2 regions of the Streptomyces sp. YGL11-2 genome follow, and region 1 is predicted to be linked to the other one. Evidence: riboswitches for the same ligand, from Rfam matches in the RefSeq annotation. Region 1 holds a riboswitch; the other holds the start of a gene.
The links. A riboswitch is a leader RNA that binds a small molecule or an ion and turns the genes downstream of it on or off. The one in region 1 is predicted to bind S-adenosylmethionine.

Region 1 (9,742 bases):
CCGCGCCGCAGGCGCAAAAGCCAGCAACCCCCACGGCGGGAAAGCCGACAACGTGGGAAGCAGGCAAAGCGCAGCGGAACGGCGGGAAAGCCAAAAACGTGGGAAGCAAAGCCAAGCGCAGCGGACGGGTGGGATTTAGACCGCGCTCCGCGCGGGTACGCAACGGCCGTCCTCCGTGCGGTAGTTCCAGCGAGCGCCGTTCGTCACCAGTTCCCTGACCGCGCGGACGAACCGTTCGACGTGCTCGTCGGGGGTCCCGGCGCCGAAGCTGACCCGGATCGCGTTCAGCGACTTCTCCCCCGGGGCCGCTTCCGGGGCGCCGCACTCCCCCGGCTCCTGCGGCTCGCCGCCCAGCAGGGTGCGGACGAGCGGGTGCGCGCAGAAGAGGCCGTCGCGGACGCCGATGCCGTACTCCGCGGACAGCGCCGCCGCGAAGTGCGAGCTGTTCCAGCCCTCGACCACGAACGAAAGGACGCCCACCCGCGGCGCGTCATCGCCGAAGAGGGAGAGCACCCGGACCTCCGGAACGTCGGTCAGGCCCGCCCGGACACGGGCGATGAGCTCCTGCTCGCGGGCGACCAGCCCGGCGAAGCCGGCCTCGGTCAGTGCCTGGCAGGCGGAGGCGATGGCGTAGGCGCCGATGACGTTCGGCGAGCCGGCCTCGTGCCGGGCCGCGGTGGTGTGCCACTCGACGTCCACCCCGCCGTCGGTGCGCCGCGCGACCTTCCGACTGGCACCGCCGCCGGCCAGGTACGGCTCGGCCTGCTGGAGCCAGTCGGCGCGGCCGGCCAGCACGCCGGCGCCGAACGGTGCGTACAGCTTGTGGCCGGAGAACGCGACCCAGTCGACGTCGAGTTCCGCGATGTCCACGGGGTGGTGCGGCGCGAGCTGGGCCGCGTCCAGCACGATCCGCGCGCCGTGGGCGTGCGCGGCGGCGGCCAGTTCGCGGACCGGCCACAGTTCACCGGTGACGTTCGAGGCGCCGGTGACGCAGACCAGTGCCGGGCCGTAGGGCTCGCGGGCGGCCAGCGCCTTGTCCAGGGTGTCCACCGCCTGCCGCGGGGTGCGCGGCGCGTTCAGATAGGTCACCGCGAGGTCCGCGCGGTGCTCCCAGGGCAGCAGCGAGGCGTGGTGCTCGGTCTCGAAGACGAACACCCGGGTGCCCTGCGGGAGCGCGGCGGCCAGCAGGTTCAGCGAGTCGGTGGTGGAGCGGGTGAAGACGACCTGGTCGCCCTCCCGTCGCCCACCACCGCCCTTGCCGGACTGGGCTTCGCCCAGGTCCCCTTCGATGCGGCAGCCGAGGAAGTCGGCGACCGTCTTCCGGGCGTTCTCGAAGAGGTCGGTGGAGAGCTGGGAGAGGTAGCCGGCACCGCGGTGGACGCTGCCGTAGTACGGGGCGTAGGCGGCCACGTCGTCCCAGACCCGCTGGAGCGCCGGGGCGCTGGCGGCGTAGTCCAGTGCGGCGTAGTCGACCTCGCCGCCGGTCACCAGCGGGACGAGGACATCGCGCCCCAGCACGGGCAGCGGGGCACAGACGGAGGGGTCGGCGGCAACGGCGGAAACGGACATGGCGAACTCCCGTGAGAGACAGGCGAATTCGCTGCGGGCGGGCGCATCGGCAGGCGTGTGCAGGAACGCCGGAGCGCACGGCGGCGCCGCAACGTGAAGGAAAACCCTCGGCAGAAGAGGAGGGAAGGGGTGCGGAAGGGGGGCCGGCGGGCCCTATCGCATTCGCTGCATCACGGAAAGGACTCCCTCGGGGACCAGGATCCCTGGCGAGGGATCCGCGCTTGCCGCAGACCTCGCTGCCTGCGACCTGGTCATCACCCGGGGCACCCCGCCACGGAAGGAGGGTTGCCGGACAGCGGGCCGGGGCCTGTGTCGCTGTCACTCGTGACCTGGGCTGAATCATGCCACACGATCAACACGGCGCAAGTCCCGGTCCGTATCCCGGACCGGGACCTGCGTCACGTGGCCGTCCGCGTCAGGCGTTGCTGGCCGCCACCCAGCGCTCCAGCACCCGCTTGGCGGCGCCCGAGTCGATCGCCTCGGCGGCCTTCGCGAGACCGGTCCGGATCTGCTCGGTCAGCGGGGCGTCCGACGGCTCCAGCGCCGCCAGCGCCGCCGCGGCGTTCAGCAGGACGGCATCGCGGACCGGCCCGGTCTCCCCGTCCAGCAGCCGGCGGGCCACGTCCGCGTTGTACGACGCGTCGGCGCCGCGCAGCGCCTCCACCGGCACCAGCTCGATGCCGACGTCCCGCGGGTCGAAGGGCTCCTCGCGGACCGTGCCGTCGCGCACGATCCACACCCGGGAGGTGGCGGTCGTGGTCAGCTCGTCCAGCCCGTCGTCGCCGCGGAAGACCAGCGCCGAGGAGCCGCGCTCGGCGAGCACCCCGGCCAGGATCGGCGCCATCCGGGCGTCCGCGACGCCGGTCGCCTGGGCGCGGACCCCGGCGGGATTGGTCAGCGGGCCCAGCACGTTGAACGTGGTCCGGATCCCCAACTGCCCGCGGGCGGCGGCCACATGGCGTAGCGCGGGGTGGAACTTGGCCGCGAAGCAGAAGGTGATCCCGGCCTCCTCGGCGACCTCCACCACCCGTTGCGGGCTCAGGTCCAGATTGACGCCCAGCTTCTCCAGGACGTCGGAGGCGCCGCTGGCGGACGAGGCGGCCCGGCTGCCGTGCTTGACGACCTTGGCGCCGGTGCCGGCGACCACGATCGACGACATGGTGGAGATGTTGACCGTCTTTGCGCCGTCACCGCCGGTGCCGACGATGTCCACGCTGGGACCGGGCACCTCGATCAGGCTGGCGTGCGCGTACATCGCCCGCACCAGCCCGGTGATCTCCGCGACGGTCTCGCCCTTGGCGCGCAGCGCGACCGCGAAGCCGGCGATCTGCGCGTCGGTGGCCTGGCCGCGCATGATCTTGTCCATGACCCAGGCGGTGTCGTCGGCGCCGAGGTCGCGGCCTTCCAGGAGGGCGTTCAGCACGGCCGGCCAGGAGTGGTCCGCCACGCTGCCGCCGCCTGCCGGGGTCACAACGTTCATGGTCCACGCTCCTGGTTCGTCTGCTGCGTATGCCGTCACCCTATCGAGCCCCGGGCATGCCGAAGGGCCCCGTCCTCTTCGTGGACGGGGCCCTCTGGGTGGCGTACTACCGGCGGTGCGCGCGGTGGCGCCCGCAGGGATCAGTGGTGGCCGTGGCCGCTGGTGATCTCCTTGTACTCCTCGACGGTGGGCTTCGGGATGACGTTGTCCTCGCCGTAGTAGCCCTTGGAGAGCTTGGCGCGCAGCTTCTCCGTGCGCTTGAGCTTGCGCCGGACACCGTTCTCGTCGACCTCGGGGCCGAGCGCGACCGGCTCGGGCTGCTCGTGCTGCGTCAGAAGGTGCAGCTGCTCCTGGTCGAGCGGCTCGTGCACCTCGATGAACTCACCGTGCGGCAGGCGCTTGATGATGCCGGACTCGCGTCCGTGCAGCACCTTGTCCTTGTCGCGGCGCTGGAGGCCCAGGCAGATCCGCTTGGTGGCGATGAAGGCCAGCACCGGCCCGACGAAGAACGCGATCCGGACGAACCAGGTGATCGAGTTGATCGACAGGTGGAAGTGGGTGGCCCACAGGTCGTTGCCGCCACCGATCAGCATCACGAAGTACGCGACCAGCCAGGCCACACCGAACCCGGTGCGGGTGGGCACGTTGCGCGGACGGTCCAGGATGTGGTGCTCGCGCTTGTCGCCGCGGACCCAGGACTCGACGAACGGGTAGACCGCGATGGCGACCAGGACCAGCGGGAAGACCAGGATCGGGATGAGGACACCGAAGTTGATGGTGTGGCCCCAGAAGTTCCACTCCCAGCCCGGCATGACACGCACCAGGCCCTCGGCGAAGCCCATGTACCAGTCCGGCTGCGCACCGGTGGACACCTGGTCCGGCCGGTACGGCCCGATGGCCCACACGGGGTTGATGCTGGCGACCGCGGCGATCACCGCGATGACGCCGAAGACCAGGAAGAAGAAGCCTCCGGCCTTGGCCATGTAGACCGGCAGCAGCGGCATGCCGACGACGTTGTTGTTCGTCTTGCCGGCGCCCGGGAACTGCGTGTGCTTGTGGTAGATGACGAGGATCAGGTGGGCCACCAGCAGGCCCAGCATGATGCCCGGCAGCAGCAGCACGTGGATCGTGAAGAACCTCGGGATGATGTCGTGCCCGGGGAACTCGCCGCCGAAGATGAACATCTGCAGGTACGAGCCGATCAGCGGCATCGCCAGGATGACGCCCTCGATGAACCGCACACCGGTGCCGGAGAGCAGGTCGTCGGGGAGCGAGTAACCGGTGAAGCCGGTGAACATGCCCAGCACGAACAGCAGGAAGCCGAAGAGCCAGTTGACCTCACGCGGCTTGCGGAACGCGCCGGTGAAGAACACCCGCATCATGTGGACCATCATCGCGGCCAGGAAGACCAGCGCGGCCCAGTGGTGGATCTGCCGGATGAGCAGACCACCGCGGACGTCGAAGCTGATGTCCAGCGTCGACTCGAACGCCTGGGTCATCTTGATCCCGTGCATCGGCACGTAGGACCCGTGGTAGGTGACCTCGGCCATGCTCGGGTGGAAGAACAGCGTCAGGTAGACACCGGTCAGGATGATGATGACGAAGCTGTAGAGCGCGACCTCACCCAGCATGAAGGACCAGTGGTCCGGGAAGATCTTGCGCATGTTGGCCTTGGCGAGGCTGTAGATGCCCAGCCGGCCGTCCGCCCAGTCGGCGATCCGCTCGCCCCGTGGTGCCTGCCCACGGCGCGCAGTGGTCGCGGTTGTCTCGTTACTCATCCGCGCTCCCAGAAGCTCGGGCCGACGGGCTCCGCGAAGCCGCTCGCGGCCTCAAGGAAGCCGTCCTTCACCGTGATGTGCAGCTGCGGCAGGGCGTGCCCGGCCGGACCGAAGATCACCCGACCGCCGTCGGAGAGGTCGAAGGTCGACTGGTGGCAGGGGCAGAGCACGTGGTGCGTCTGCTGCTCGTACAGGCTGATCGGGCAACCGACGTGGGTGCAGATCTTCGAGTACGCGACGATGCCCTCGTGCGACCAGGCCAGTTCGTGCTTGTCCTTGATGTTCTGCGGCTGGATCCGCACGAGCATCAGGGCGTCCTTGGCGATCTTCTCGTTGAACTCCTCGTCGCTCTCCTCCAGGCCCTCGGGCTTGGCGAAGGTGAGGGAGCCCACCGCGATGTCCTCGGGACGCAGCGGGAGGTTGGTGGACTGGTTGACCAGGCGGATGCCCTTCTTCCAGCCCGTGGTGCGCAGCTTCTTCTCGGGCAGCGGGCCCAGGTCGCGCAGCAGGACGACGCCGGAGAGCGGCACCAGGGCCAGCGCGCCGAACATCGTGTTGCGGATCAGCTTGCGACGGCCGAACTGCGACTCCCGGGCACCGTCCGCGAAGTCCGCCAGGACCTTGGCCTTGACCTCGGGCGCGGCCGCGATCGGGTGCCGCTCGTCGGCGACCTCCTCGTCGGACATCAGCGTGCGGGCCCAGTGGACCGCGCCGGCGCCGATGCAGAAGAGCGCCACACCCAGGGTCAGACCGAGCGCGAAGTTCAGCCCACTGACGTGGCCGATCGGGAAGATGTAGACGATCTTGTCGATCGGGATCGCCACGTACGACGCGATGAAGGCGACGGTGGCCAGCATGGACACCACGAAGAGGAACGCCACGGTGCGCTCGGAGCGCTTGGCGGCCCGCTCGTCGATGTCCTGGACGCGGTGCTCGTGGGGCGGCAGCCCCGGGTCGGCGAAGGGGTTGTCCGCCTTCGCCAGCGCACCTTCGTGAGCCGTCTCCCGCTCACTGGGAAGGTTTTCTTCTGTCTCACTCATGACTTCTTGGCCTTCGTAGTCCGGGCTGCGACCCAGATGGCGACCGCGACACACGCACCCAGGCCGAAGATGTAGCCGAAGAGTCCTTCGGTCACCGGGCCCAGACCACCGAGTTCCATGCCGCCCGGGCTCGCGGACTTATCGCTGTCGACGGCGCCGAGGTACGCGACAATGTCCTTCTTGTTCTGCTTGCTCAGCGTGCCGTCACCGAAGGAGGGCATGTTCTGCGGGCCGGTCTCCATGGCCTCGTAGATGTGCTTCGGGTCCACGCCCTCAAGCGTCGGTGCGTACTTGCCGTTGGTGAGGGCGCCGCCCTTGCCGGTGAAGTTGTGGCACTGCGCACAGTTGGTGCGGAACAGTTCGCCGCCCTTGCCGATGTCGGCCCCGTCGGCGCTGTACTGCGACTTGTCGGGGACGGACGGGCCGGGACCGAGCGACGCGACGTAGGCCGCGAGCTGGTCGATCTGGGCGTTGTTGTAGATGTTCCGCTTCCGCGGCACCTGGGCGCCGGGCTGCTGGGCGGGCATACGGCCGGTGCCCACCTGGAAGTCGACGGCGGCGGCGCCCACGCCGACCAGGCTCGGGCCGTCGGAGCTGCCCTGACCGCCGGTGCCGTGGCAGCTTGCGCAGCCCACGGCGAAGAGCTTCTTGCCCTCCTTGATGGCAAGAGACTGGGCGGTGTCATCGGCCTGAGCCTTGTCCGCCGGCGCGAACGCGGCGTACAGCCCCCCAGTGACCGCCAGCGCGAAGAGTAGGACGACGAGCGCCGCCAGCGGATGGCGCCGTCGTGCGGAGAGCTTTTTCACGGATTACCCCGGTGTCAGGATCTTCTGCGTCGATGCTTTGGCTATGTCTGTCTGAAATGCGGGCCCGGCAACAGGCCCGGTACCGGTTACCGGATCAGGTAGATCGTGGCGAAGAGGCCGATCCAGACGACATCGACGAAGTGCCAGTAGTAGGACACGACGATGGCCGCGGTGGCCTGCGTGTGGGTGAACCTCTTGGCCGCGTACGTCCTGCCCAGGACCAGCAGGAAGGCGATCAGACCGCCCGTCACATGCAGTCCGTGGAAACCGGTGGTCAGGTAGAAGACCGAGCCGTACGGGCCGGACGAGAGCGAAAGGCCCTCGTGCTTGACCAGCTCGGTGTACTCGAAGACCTGACCGCCGATGAAGATGGCACCCATGATGAAGGTGATCACGAACCAGGTCCGCAGCTTCTTGACGTCGCCGCGCTCGGCGGCGAAAACGCCGAGCTGACACGTCAGCGAGCTGAGCACCAGGATCGTGGTGTTGGTCGCGGAGAACGGAAGATTCAGCGCATGGGCGGATTCCTTCCAGTACGCCTCGCCCGTCACCGATCGAAGGGTGAAGTACATCGCGAAGAGGGCCGCGAAGAACATCAGCTCGGAACTCAGCCAGATGATGGTTCCGACGCTGGTGAGGTTCGGCCGATTGACCGACGGGTGCGCGTGCCCGGTTTCTACTGTCGTTGCTGTCGCCACGACCGACATTATGTCGGTCGCTTATCCCGCCCTCACTCCGGGGGGTGCCGTTCGGTGTGTCAAGGCCGTATGCCCTGCTCGTACGGACCTCCGCGGCGGTCGCCCGAAGGGGGGAAGCGCGCCCCGCGGCACCGCTCGCCGCCCCTGGAGACCCCGGTCCTGACAGGCCGTCGGGCGCATCCCGGATGCGTCCGGCATCTCCTGCCGGGGCCCCGTCCGGGAGTAGCATCGCGCAACGGTTTGACCAAGCCGTACCGCTACGAAAGTGGAGGAACGATGCAGGCGACTGCCACGGTGCTGGTCTACAGCGACAACGCCAACACCCGCGAGCAGGTCCGGCTGGCGGCCGGGCGGCGGCCGGCCCCCGATGCCCCGGAGATCGAGATCCTGGAGTGCGCCACCGCACCGGCCGTCCTGGAGGCCCTGGAGCAGGGCGGCATCGACGTCTGCGTGCTGGACGGCGAGACCGCGCCGGCGGGCGGTATGGGCGTGTGCCGGCAGATCAAGGACGAGATCTTCCAGTGCCCTCCGGTGCTGCTGCTCATCGGCCGCCCGCAGGACGCCTGGCTGGCCACCTGGAGCCGCGCGGACGCCGCGGTGACCCATCCCGTCGACCCGGTGGCGTTCGCCGAGGCGCTGGCCGGGCTGCTACGCCGCCGTCAGCTGGCGCAGGCCGTGGCGCCGGTCTGAGCGGGGCGCTGAGCGGCCGCTGAGCGGCCTTCAGAACTGCGGGCGCAGCCGGGCGTCAGCGGCGGGGTTCTGCTCCCGCTCGGCCGCGCCTGTGGTGGTGGAGGCCCTGTTCTTGAGGGCGCTGCCGTCCCGCCATTCCTTCCACGGCATGTTCCAGTCGCCGAAGCCGTTGTCGAACGGCGACATGGTGGCGCCACCGCTGTTGACGACCTTGACGACGTCGCCGACCCGGACGGTGTTGAAGAACCACTGGGCGTTGCCGGTGGACATGCCGGTGCAGCCGTGGCTGACGTTGGCCGCGCCCTGGGAGCCGACCGACCACGGGGCGGCGTGCACGTACTCCCCGCTCCAGGTCACCCGGGTGGCCCAGTAGACCGGCAGGTCGTAGGAGTCCGAACTTCCGGCGGCGATGCCCACGGTGGCACTGCGCATCCGCACGAAGCTCTCCTTGCCGAGCACGACCTTGACGCCGTTGCGGGTGGAGAAGCCGGGCTTGCCGGTGGTGACCGGGATGGTGTTGATCGACTTGCCGTTGCGCAGCACGGTCATCTGGTGCGCGGCGGCGTCAGTGACGGCCTCGACCCGGTCGCCGGTGGTGAGCCGTACGGGCTTGGCGGGGCCGCCGTAGAGCCCGCCGGAGATCTTCAGGCCGTCGAGGTTGCTGTGGACGGCGATGGTGGCGTGGGCGGGCCAGTACTCCTTGGGGCGGAAGTGCAGCTTCTTGCCGTCCACCCAGTGCCAGGCCCCCTCGACACGCGGTGTGGAGTCGACCTTCAGGGCGCTCTCGACGACGGCCCGGGCCTTGGGGTCGGTGACCGGCTTGCTGAGTTCGGCGGTGACCGGCTGGCCGACGCCGTACTCGCCGCTCTGCGGGCCGAACTTGACGGTCAGCCGGTCGTCCGCGTCCTTGGTGTTGACCACCAGGGTCTTGCGGCCCGGGGTGCCGTCCTCCTCCTCGGTACTGACCTGCACCGAATAGCGCGTGCCGGCGGCCAGCGGCACGGTGGTGCGCCAGTGCTTGCCGTCCGCGCTCAGCTCCCCCCGGACGTAGCGGCCGGTGGCGTCGGTGGCGGTCACATCCGTGATACGCGCCTCGTCCCCTTTGACCGCGAGTTCGAGGGGCTTGTCGGGGTCCGCCTTCTTCCGTCCGTCGGCCGGGGTGTTGGCCGATATCTGGTCACTCGCGTCGTAGGGATCGGTCGAGAGTGTTTCCGACGCCGAGCCCCCGCACGCGGCAGTGCTCACCGCGAGGGGCACGAGCAGAAGGCCGCAGCTCAGCACCGTCCGGGTTCGAGGTCTGTGGTTCATACCCCAAACGTACGAAGAACCGCCCGTACCGGCGCGCTGGAGGACTGCAAACGGGTCTGTCCCGTGGGGCCGAACGGAGTGGGCCCGGACACCTGATGGGGTGTCCGGGCCCGGCCTTACAGCGTGTCTGCCGCGCGCAGCGCGGAGGGTGCGTTACTGGGTGCGGTTCTCACCGCGGTAGTACTCGAACACCCAGCCCCAGAGGGCCACGAGGATCACCGGCAGGGAGAAGTACAGCAGCCAGAAGCCGAAGACCACTCCCATGAAGGCGAGCGCGCCGCCGATGCCCAGGAAGAGCGGCTGCCAGCTGTGCGGGCTGAAGAAGCCCAGCTCACCGGCGTCGTCCGCGACCTCGGCGTTCTCGTTGTCCTGT
Region 2 (9,742 bases), on a different contig from region 1:
CCTTCTCCCGGTTGGTGATGCTCACCGGCGGCCGGATGCCCTTGGTGTAGCCGCTGGAGCAGATGGTGGCCTTGAGCGTCTGCTGCGTGACCTTCGGGTTGGTCGCCCCGGGGGTGCACTTGGGGTCGGGCAGCGGCTGCTTGTCGGCGGTGTAGCGGACGTGACAGGTGCCGGGGTCGGGCTGCTTCTGGACCGTGTACGCGGACTGCGGCCCGGGGCCGACGGGTATCGGCCCGGACGGGGCGGAGGCGGAGGAGCCCGGCGCCCCGGACTTCGAGGAGCTGCCGCCCTTCGGGTCGGACCCGCTCTTGCCGGACGTACAGCCGGCGAGCGTGGTCGCCAGGACGGTGACGGCCGCAACCGCGGTCCATCGTGCGGAGATTGACATAGAACAAGAACTACCCCACTCCGGCCCCGCACAGGCGCGCGGTGGGAGTGTGGGGGAGCATCCGCGGGGCGCCGGGCCCGGCTGGGCTAGCGACCCCGCCGGAAGCGCTCGCCCACCGCGCCCTGGTCGGTCTCCCACCAGGGCCGGGTCAACTCCGGTTGCGGAACGGCGGGTTCCGCCCGCCGTACGGCCGGTTCGCCCGCTGTGTCGGTGCTGCCGGTGTTGTCAGTGTTGCCGGAGTTACCGGTGTTGCCGGTGTCTTCGGATGCCCGCCCGGCCGGGGTCGGGGCCGCCGCGGGGGCGACCACCGCCAGCTCCCGGTCCAGCTGCGCGTCCAGCGCCGCCGTCCGGCCGCGCTCCGCCCGCACCCACTCCGCGAACACCGCGATCATGAACGGCAGTCCGACCAGCTCCGCGATCGACAGCATCAGCCCGCCGCCGAGCATCTGGTCCTGCTCCGGACTCGGGCCCCACGGCCGGTGCTGGGACGTGTACCAGCCGCCCGCGATCAGCGTCCCGCTGGTCATCACCACGATCCCGGGCACCGCGTCGACCAGCCCGTCCACCAGCACCAGCAGGGCCCGCACCGGATGGCTGCACCACGAGGGCAGCAGCTCCTCCCGGGTGAGCATCGGCAGTACGAACAGGCTGCCGGTGACGATCAGTTGCAGATACATCAGCTCGTGCAGCGGGTCGTGCCGCAGCGCCGTCGAAAAGTACGGCGTGAAGTAGATCGCCAGCTCGGAGGAGAGCACCAGAACGGTACTCACCAGCGGAAACGTCAGCAGCCGCAGCACCCGCCCGGAGAGCGCCGCGCGCAGCCGCCGCGCCGTACGACCGTCCTCGGGCAGCGCCCGCAGCGCCAGCGAGAGCGGATCGCCGAGCGCCAGCCCGAGCGGCGCGATCAGATCGAGCACGATGTTCTGCACCGCGGCCGGCCAGAACAGCTCGTGGTCATAGACCGCCAGCCCGGACATGGTCGCCACCACGACCGCCCCGAGCCCCAGGCCCGCGAACGCCACCGTCCGCGCCACCGGCCACCGCTCCCCGCGCCGCGCCAGCCGGACGACTCCCCAGCCGTACAGGCCGCCCAGCACGAGCACCAGCACGAGCGCGTACGGGTCGAGCTGCCAGCTGCCGGCCAGCCGCCCCGCGGTCGGCTCCGGCAGACCGGCCGCGAGCGTCGTGGTCGCAAGCGTTGTCACTGTCACGGACCACCACGCTAGCCGGGCCCGCGAACGATCTACCGGCGGGGCACCTCGGGGCGGCTCCGTCCGCGCCTTCAAGGCGCAGGCGGACCGACCACCGACGCGCCCGCGCGGGCGCCGATCACTCCGCCAGCGCCCGCAACTGCTCCAGGAACCACCGCGCCGGCGGCAGCGCGGTGGCCGCCGCGGCCAGCCGCGCACTGCGCTCCGCCCGCTCCCGGGCGGGCATCGACAGCGCCGTGTGCAGCGCCTCCGCGGTCGCCCCGACGTCGTACGGATTGACGCCCAGCGCGTCCTCGCCCAGCTCCTCCCAGGCGCCCGCCTCCCGCGACAGCACCAGCGCACAGCCCGCGTCGGACACCACCGGCACCTCCTTCGCGACGAGGTTCATCCCGTCCCGGATCGGATTGACCAGCGCCACGTCCGCGAGCCGGTACGCCGCCAGCGACCGCGCGAAGTCGTCCTTCACATGCAGGACGACCGGCCGCCAGCCGGCCGTCCCGAACTCCGCGTTGATCTCGTCCGCGAGCCGGCCGACCTGGGCGGTGTAGTCGCGGTAGACGGGCAGGTCCTGCCGCGAGGGGTAGGCGAACGCGAGGTGCACCACCCGCTCCCGCCACTCCGGGCGGTCGGCCAGCAGCCGCCGGTACGCGAGCAGTCCGCGCACGATGTTCTTGGACAGCTCCGTCCGGTCGACCCGGACGATCGTCTTCCGGTCCGCCCCGCCGATCTGCTCCCGCAGCGCCGCCATCCGCTCCTCGACATCGGCCTGCCGCGACCGCTCCCGCAGGAACTCCGCATCGGCGCCCAGGCCGTGCACCCCGATCCTGGTCCGGTGCGCCGTGCGGTCCGGCGGCATCGCGATGACGCTGGGCGCCTCGTGGCGCGGCCAGTGCGCCGTGCAGTCCCCGCCCAGCGCCTGCTCGCAGCAGGCCGTGAACGCCCGGGCCCACCGCCCGGTCAGGAAGTTCGCCCGGTCCGCGCCGAGGATCCCCAGCACCAGCTGCCGCTGGATGTCGTCGGGCAGCATCGCGAAGTACTCCGGCGGCGCCCAGGGCGTGTGCGAGAAGTGCGCGATGCGGACGTCCGGCCGCACCTCGCGCAGCATCCCCGGCACCAGCGCCAGGTGGTAGTCCTGCACCAGCACCGCCGCCCCCGGGCTCGCACAGTCCGCGAGCGCGGTGGCGAACGCCGCGTTGTACGCCTCGTACGCCGCCCACTGGCCGCGGAAGTCCGCGTCGAACACCGGCTCCAGGGGCGTCTGGTACAGCATGTGGTGCACGAACCACAGCACGGAGTTGGCGATGCCGTTGTACGCGGCGGCGTGCACATCGGCCGCGATGTCCAGCATCCGGACGCGCTGTCCACCGGTGTCCGCGGTATCCAGCAGCCCACCGGTCCGCCGCACCGCCTCCCGGTCACCGTCCCCCAGCGCCGAGCACACCCACACCGCGTCCGTCTCCGGGCCGATCGCCGACAGCCCCGACACCAGCCCCCCGCTGCCCCGCCTCGCGGTCAGCTCCCCGTCCTCTCCCAGGGCGTACGACACCGGCCCACGGTTGGACGCGACGAGAACCTCGGCACCTGGCTGGACCGCACTGCGCTCGGAGACCATGTCGCGACATTAACCACTGACCGATCCGCGCAAACGTACGGATCGCCCCTCAGGCCGCCCGCCGTTCCGCGTATTCGGGGATTTCGGCCATCGGCGGACGCTCCTCGGTGTCCACATCCGTCGTCCGCGGCACGAAGCCGTGCTCGCCGCGGTCGAACTGGGTGAGCCGGGGGCGCACCAAGTGACCCCGGGCCAGCCGGAGTTGCGCGGTCCGGTAGATCGCCGCGGCCATCCGCCCGAGGGCCTGCCCGCCCTGGTGGCGGTGCTTGCGCACCCCCACGTCCACCTGCGCCAGCGCGTCCAGCCCGACGGTGTGCAGCGCGTCCACCAGCAGCCCCAGCTCGACCCCGTACCCGACGGGGAAGGGCAGCCGCTCCAGCAGCGAACGGCGGGCCGCGTACTCGCCGCCCAGCGGCTGCACGAAGCCGGCCAGCTGCGGCCAGTGCAGATTCAGCAGCGGCCGGGCCACCAGCTCGGTCACCCGCCCGCCCTGCTCGACTCCGGGACGCCCTCCCGGGCCGGCCGCCGCCGACCCGGCCCCGGTCTCCAGCGGCCGGTCGTACATCGCCTTGACGAAGTGGATCTCCGGATCGGTCAGCAGCGGGCCGACGATCCCGGACACGAAGCCGGCGGAGAACTCCCGCAGGTCGGCGTCCACGAAGCAGACGATGTCGCCGGTGGTGACCAGAAGGGAGCGCCACAGGACCTCGCCCTTGCCGGGCACGGCCGGAATCCGGGGCAGCACGCTGTCCCGGTGGACGACCCGGGCGCCGGCCTCGGCGGCGACCTCGGCGGTGCGGTCGGTGGAGCCCGAGTCCAGCACCACCAGCTCGTCGACCAGCGGGACGTCGGCGGTCATCAGCTCGGCCCGGATCGTGGCGACGATGGCGCCGACCGTGGCCTCCTCATCGAGCGCGGGCAGCACCACGCTCACCGTCCGGCCCGTCTGGCGCTTCGCCTCCAACAGCTGCTCCAGCGGCCGGTCCGCGGCGGACCAGGAGCGGCTGCCGAGCCAGCGCTCCACCTCTTCCAGCACGTCTACGACACTCCTCGATGGGCGCCCCGGGGGCGACCGCTGTGATCCATCTCGCGGTTCGGACGACTATCTCAACCGTCAGCGCCTTCGGTTACAGTCTTGAACAACGCGGATCGCCCTCGCATGTCGGGGTCGCCGCGCCACAAACGCCTGGGTCCGCCCAGCGCCATACCGCTCATCCAGAGGGGCAGAGGGATACGGCCCGTTGAAGCCCCGGCAACCCTCCAGTCGGTCTCCGCCGCAGCACGCACTGCGCGCGAGGCTCCCGGCTAGGGAAGGTGCCAAATCCGTCTCACGGCGAGATGCGTCGTGAGGAAGATGAGGAGAAAGGGCCTCGCCTCCATGGCTGTGCACGTCACCGAATCCACTCCGTCTGTCGCTCTGGGCCCCGCCGTCGCGCTCTCCTGCCGCGAGTGCGGGCAGCGCTTCGACCTCGGCCCGATCTTCGCGTGCCAGGAATGTTTCGGCCCGCTCGAAGTCGCCTACGAGCTGCCGACCGGCGACCCCGAGAGCCTGAAGAAGCGGATCGAGGCCGGCCCCGACAACATCTGGCGCTACGCCCCGCTGCTCCCCGTCCCCGCGGACGTGGCCGACAAGCCGAACCTCAACCCCGGCTTCACCAAGCTCGTCAAGGCCGACCGGCTCGCCGCCGAACTGGGCGTCACCGGCGGCCTGTACGTGAAGGACGACTCCGGCAACCCGACCCACTCCTTCAAGGACCGGGTCGTCGCGATCGCCGTCGAGGCCGCCCGCGCCTTCGGCTTCACCACCCTGTCCTGCTCCTCGACCGGCAACCTGGCCGGTGCGGTCGGCGCCGCCGCGCGCCGCGCGGGCTTCAAGTCCTGCGTCTTCATCCCGCACGACCTGGAGGCCGGCAAGGTCGTGATGGCCGCGGTCTACGGCGGCGACCTGGTCGGCATCGAGGGCAACTACGACGACGTCAACCGCTTCTGCTCGGAACTCATCGGCGACCCGCTGGGCGAGGGCTGGGGCTTCGTCAACGTCAACCTCCGCCCCTACTACGGCGAGGGCTCCAAGACGCTGGCGTACGAGATCTGCGAGCAGCTGGGCTGGCGGCTGCCGGACCAGATCGTCATCCCGATCGCCTCCGGCTCCCAGCTCACCAAGATCGACAAGGGGCTCAAGGAGCTGATCGCCCTTGGCCTCGTCGAGGACCGGCCGTACAAGATCTTCGGTGCGCAGGCCGAGGGCTGCTCGCCGGTGTCGGCCGCCTTCAAGGCCGGGCACGACGTCGTACGGCCGCAGAAGCCGAACACCATCGCCAAGTCGCTGGCGATCGGCAACCCGGCCGACGGTCCGTACGTGCTCGACATCGCGCGCCGCACGGGCGGTGCGGTCGAGGACGTCGACGACGAGCAGATCGTGGACGCGATCAGGCTGCTGGCCCGTACGGAGGGGATCTTCGCGGAGACCGCGGGCGGGGTGACCGTCGGCGTGACCAGGAAGCTGATCGAGAGCGGTGTGCTCGACCCGTCGCTGACCACGGTCGTGCTGAACACCGGTGACGGCCTGAAGACCCTCGACGCCGTCGCCGCCGGTCCCACGGCCACCATCCGCCCCGACCTGGACGCGTTCCGCACGGCCGGCCTGGCCGGCTGAGCCGCTTTCGCCCCTACGCTGCCGCCGGGCAGCCTCCACAGTCCTACCCCGCACCCGCTGGAAGGCAGAACCATGAGCGTCAAGGTCCGCATCCCCACCATCCTCCGTACGTACACCGGCGGCGCGGCCGAGGTGGCCGCCAAGGGCGCGACCCTCTCCGAGGTGATCGCCGACCTGGAGAAGAACCACCAGGGCATCGCGGCCCGTGTGCTGGACGACGCGGGCAAGCTCCGCCGGTTCGTGAACGTCTACGTCAATGACGACGACGTCCGCTTCGAGCAGGGCCTTCAGACCCCCACCCCGGACGGTGCGGGCGTTTCGATCATTCCCGCGGTCGCCGGAGGCTGCTGAGCGATCTGCCGCATTTGGCGCCTAATTTGCGCCAACTCTTGCGTTGCTTGACCGAAATTGCCCCGTCCGGCATAAACGGACGGGGCAATTCCGCGTTGTGAAAGGGGATACCATTGGGGCGATCCCCCTCGGCCTATCTCCGCGCGCGTGCCGAACGCATATGAGACCGCGGTGAGTTGTGCCCAAACTGTGCGCGGTCTTTGTCGCTTACGTGGCTTATTCCCGGCCCGAATTGCACCGGAAAATTGTGACTTCCGGTCATATTGCCGATTCCCTGCCGCCGGAATTCTCGTCCGATTGACCTGTTGCGCTGGGCATCGGTCCAGATACATTCAGCGGCGGTCGACGCGTTCCGGCGCACACCCCCATTCGCGGGGTGAGGTCTGACCCGGGTCCGCGGAGTGCGGTCCTGTGCAAGGGCCAGTAATAGGGGAGTTAGGCATGGCTCAGGGCACCGTCAAGTGGTTCAACGCGGAGAAGGGGTACGGCTTCATCGCGGTCGACGGTGGTGCGGATGTATTCGTCCACTACAGCGCGATCCAGATGGACGGTTACCGCACCCTTGAGGAGGGTCAGCGGGTCGAATTCGAGATCTCGCAGGGCCAGAAGGGGCCGCAGGCGGACATGGTTCGGGTCAGCGCCTGAGGCGGCGACCGACTGCGCGTCGGGAAGGCCCGCACCCTACCCATGGGGTGCGGGCCTTCCTGCTGCCCTTTTGCTGCCTCGCGGCCGCTGCCCGCCAGGGCGCGGATGTACCGACCGGCGCGCGGCGGGCCCCGGCGCGCGGGTCCGGGGCGGCGCACGGCGCGCGGCCGGGGCGGGGCGGGCGCACGGGGCGGGCTCGGGAGTGTGGACGGGACGGTGGGCGCTTGCACTCGACAGGGTCGAGTGCTAATCATTGCGTTAGCACTCTCCCCGTGAGAGTGCTGAATATGGACCGGGTCGGTGAGGCCCGCAGGCCGGGTGGGGCAAGGAACCACAAGGCATGCAGGCCGTCCGTCGCGGGCGCCAGCGCGGTCCGAGCTTTCTCCACCCCAGTCCGGGAGGACCACTTCACATGGCCAAGATCATCGCGTTCGACGAGGAGGCGCGGCGCGGCCTTGAGCGCGGTATGAACCAGCTCGCCGACGCCGTCAAGGTCACCCTCGGCCCCAAGGGCCGCAACGTCGTCCTTGAGAAGAAGTGGGGCGCCCCCACGATCACCAACGATGGTGTCTCCATCGCCAAGGAGATCGAGCTGGAGGACCCGTACGAGAAGATCGGCGCCGAGCTGGTCAAGGAGGTCGCGAAGAAGACGGACGACGTCGCCGGTGACGGCACGACGACCGCGACCGTCCTCGCCCAGGCGCTGGTCCGCGAGGGCCTGCGCAACGTCGCCGCCGGCGCCAACCCGATGGCCCTGAAGCGCGGCATCGAGAAGGCCGTCGAGGCCGTCTCCGGTGCGCTGCTCGACCAGGCCAAGGAGATCGAGACCAAGGAGCAGATCGCCTCCACCGCGTCCATCTCCGCCGCCGACCCGCAGATCGGCGAGCTGATCGCCGAGGCCATGGACAAGGTCGGCAAGGAAGGCGTCATCACCGTCGAGGAGTCCCAGACCTTCGGTCTGGAGCTGGAGCTCACCGAGGGTATGCGCTTCGACAAGGGCTACATCTCGGCGTACTTCGCGACCGACATGGAGCGCATGGAGGCGGCGCTTGAGGACCCCTACATCCTCATCGTCAACTCCAAGATCGGCAGCGTGAAGGACCTGCTGCCGCTCCTGGAGAAGGTCATGCAGTCCGGCAAGCCGCTGCTGATCATCGCCGAGGACGTCGAGGGCGAGGCCCTGTCGACCCTGGTCGTCAACAAGATCCGTGGCACCTTCAAGTCCGTCGCCGTCAAGGCCCCGGGCTTCGGTGACCGCCGCAAGGCCATGCTCGGCGACATCGCCATCCTCACCGGTGGCACCGTCATCTCCGAGGAGGTCGGCCTCAAGCTGGAGAACGCCGGTCTCGACCTGCTCGGCCGCGCCCGCAAGGTCGTCATCACCAAGGACGAGACCACCATCGTCGACGGTGCCGGCGACAGCGAGCAGGTCCAGGGCCGGGTCAACCAGATCCGCGCCGAGATCGAGAACAGCGACTCGGACTACGACCGCGAGAAGCTCCAGGAGCGCCTCGCGAAGCTGGCCGGCGGCGTGGCCGTCATCAAGGCCGGTGCCGCGACCGAGGTCGAGCTCAAGGAGCGCAAGCACCGCATCGAGGACGCCGTTCGCAACGCGAAGGCGGCCGTCGAGGAGGGCATCGTCGCCGGCGGTGGCGTGGCCCTGCTGCAGGCTTCCTCGGTCTTCGAGAAGCTGGAGCTGGACGGCGACGAGGCCACCGGTGCCGCCGCCGTGAAGCTGGCCCTGGAGGCCCCGCTCAAGCAGATCTCCGTGAACGCCGGCCTTGAGGGTGGCGTCATCGTGGAGAAGGTGCGCAACCTGACCCCGGGTCACGGCCTGAACGCCGCGACCGGCGACTACGTCGACATGATCGCCGAGGGCATCATCGACCCGGCCAAGGTGACGCGCTCCGCGCTGCAGAACGCCGCGTCGATCGCCGCGCTGTTCCTCACCACCGAGGCCGTCATCGCCGACAAGCCGGAGAAGGCCGCCGCGGCCGCTCCGGGCGGCATGCCGGGCGGTGACATGGACTTCTGATCGACTTCGGTTGATCACCGTCCGCTCGTTCGCCGGGGCGGTACCTCCTCTCCCAGGGGGTACCGCCCCGGCGGCGTTTCCCCCTCCCCGCATCCCGTCCTGCCGTTCCCGCGTGCGTTCCGTCGGCGTGCCTCTGTGTGTTCCGTCCGCCGTGGCTACCCGGAACTCCCGGGCGGGCACGGCGACATGGCGGTCGGCGGGTCGGGGTCACGGCAGCCCGGCCGGGTTACCGCAGGCGGTCGAGGAGCCAGGAGCCAGGAGCCAGGGGCCGGGGCGGCGACGGCCGGCGATCCGGTGACGACCCGGCGATCCGGTGACGGCCGCGCGGACGACCGCCGCGCCGACGCGCACTCCGGCTTCCTACCCGGCCGACTGATCAACGCTGATTTCAGCCGCACGCTGTCCACCGCACGCTGTCCAGGGCACGCCCAACACAGGCCCCCGAGGCGTGACTTCTCCCATCTTGGGAAGCCAATCAGCGCTCCCGTTGGCCAATCCCGTGCTCGGGCGCCGATGTGGTCCGAACGGAGCGCGCTGCCGCGGAGGCGGCAGGCCGGGTCATAGGCGCTCGATGACCAGGGCGGTGTCGTCGGTGACTCCGCCGGGCGGCAGCAGGTCGGTCAGCAGGGCGTCGGCGAGGGTTTCGGGGGCGGCTGCCTGGTGGCGAGCCAGGGAATCGGCGAGCCGCGCGAGGCCGGTGTCGATGTCTTCGCGGCGGCGTTCGACCAGGCCGTCGGTGTACAGCGCGAGGACGTCGCCCTCGGCGAAGGGCACGGTTGCCTGGGGCCGGGGGGCGTGTTCAGGGCGAGCGCCGAGTGGGGGGTCGGTGGCCTGGTCCAGGAAC

Region 2: it holds a riboswitch for S-adenosylmethionine, as region 1 does, so the genes downstream of both, thrC (threonine synthase) here and ACO1BR_RS01640 (aminotransferase class V-fold PLP-dependent enzyme) in region 1, are expected to answer to the same signal.

Annotation. Positions count from the first base shown of each region.
Region 1 covers NZ_JBNHIN010000001.1:361,154-370,895, forward strand. Annotated here, with positions in the region: gene ACO1BR_RS01640 (aminotransferase class V-fold PLP-dependent enzyme) at 136-1,569, opposite strand; SAM riboswitch class IV at 1,782-1,899, opposite strand; gene trpD (anthranilate phosphoribosyltransferase) at 1,985-3,049, opposite strand; gene ACO1BR_RS01650 (cytochrome b) at 3,190-4,827, opposite strand; gene ACO1BR_RS01655 (Rieske 2Fe-2S domain-containing protein) at 4,824-5,867, opposite strand; gene ACO1BR_RS01660 (c-type cytochrome) at 5,864-6,673, opposite strand; gene ACO1BR_RS01665 (aa3-type cytochrome oxidase subunit III) at 6,760-7,380, opposite strand; gene ACO1BR_RS01670 (hypothetical protein) at 7,648-8,061, shown strand; gene ACO1BR_RS01675 (Ig-like domain-containing protein) at 8,092-9,369, opposite strand; gene ACO1BR_RS01680 (cytochrome c oxidase subunit 4) at 9,523-9,742, opposite strand, start outside.
Region 2 covers NZ_JBNHIN010000019.1:85,567-95,308, forward strand. Annotated here, with positions in the region: gene ACO1BR_RS22410 (hypothetical protein) at 1-388, opposite strand, end outside; gene ACO1BR_RS22415 (cytochrome c oxidase assembly protein) at 475-1,599, opposite strand; gene ACO1BR_RS22420 (alpha,alpha-trehalose-phosphate synthase (UDP-forming)) at 1,718-3,211, opposite strand; gene ACO1BR_RS22425 (glucosyl-3-phosphoglycerate synthase) at 3,261-4,247, opposite strand; SAM riboswitch class I at 4,420-4,572, shown strand; gene thrC (threonine synthase) at 4,590-5,867, shown strand; gene ACO1BR_RS22435 (MoaD/ThiS family protein) at 5,940-6,218, shown strand; gene ACO1BR_RS22440 (cold-shock protein) at 6,660-6,863, shown strand; gene groL (chaperonin GroEL) at 7,276-8,898, shown strand; gene ACO1BR_RS22450 (PP2C family protein-serine/threonine phosphatase) at 9,457-9,742, opposite strand, start outside.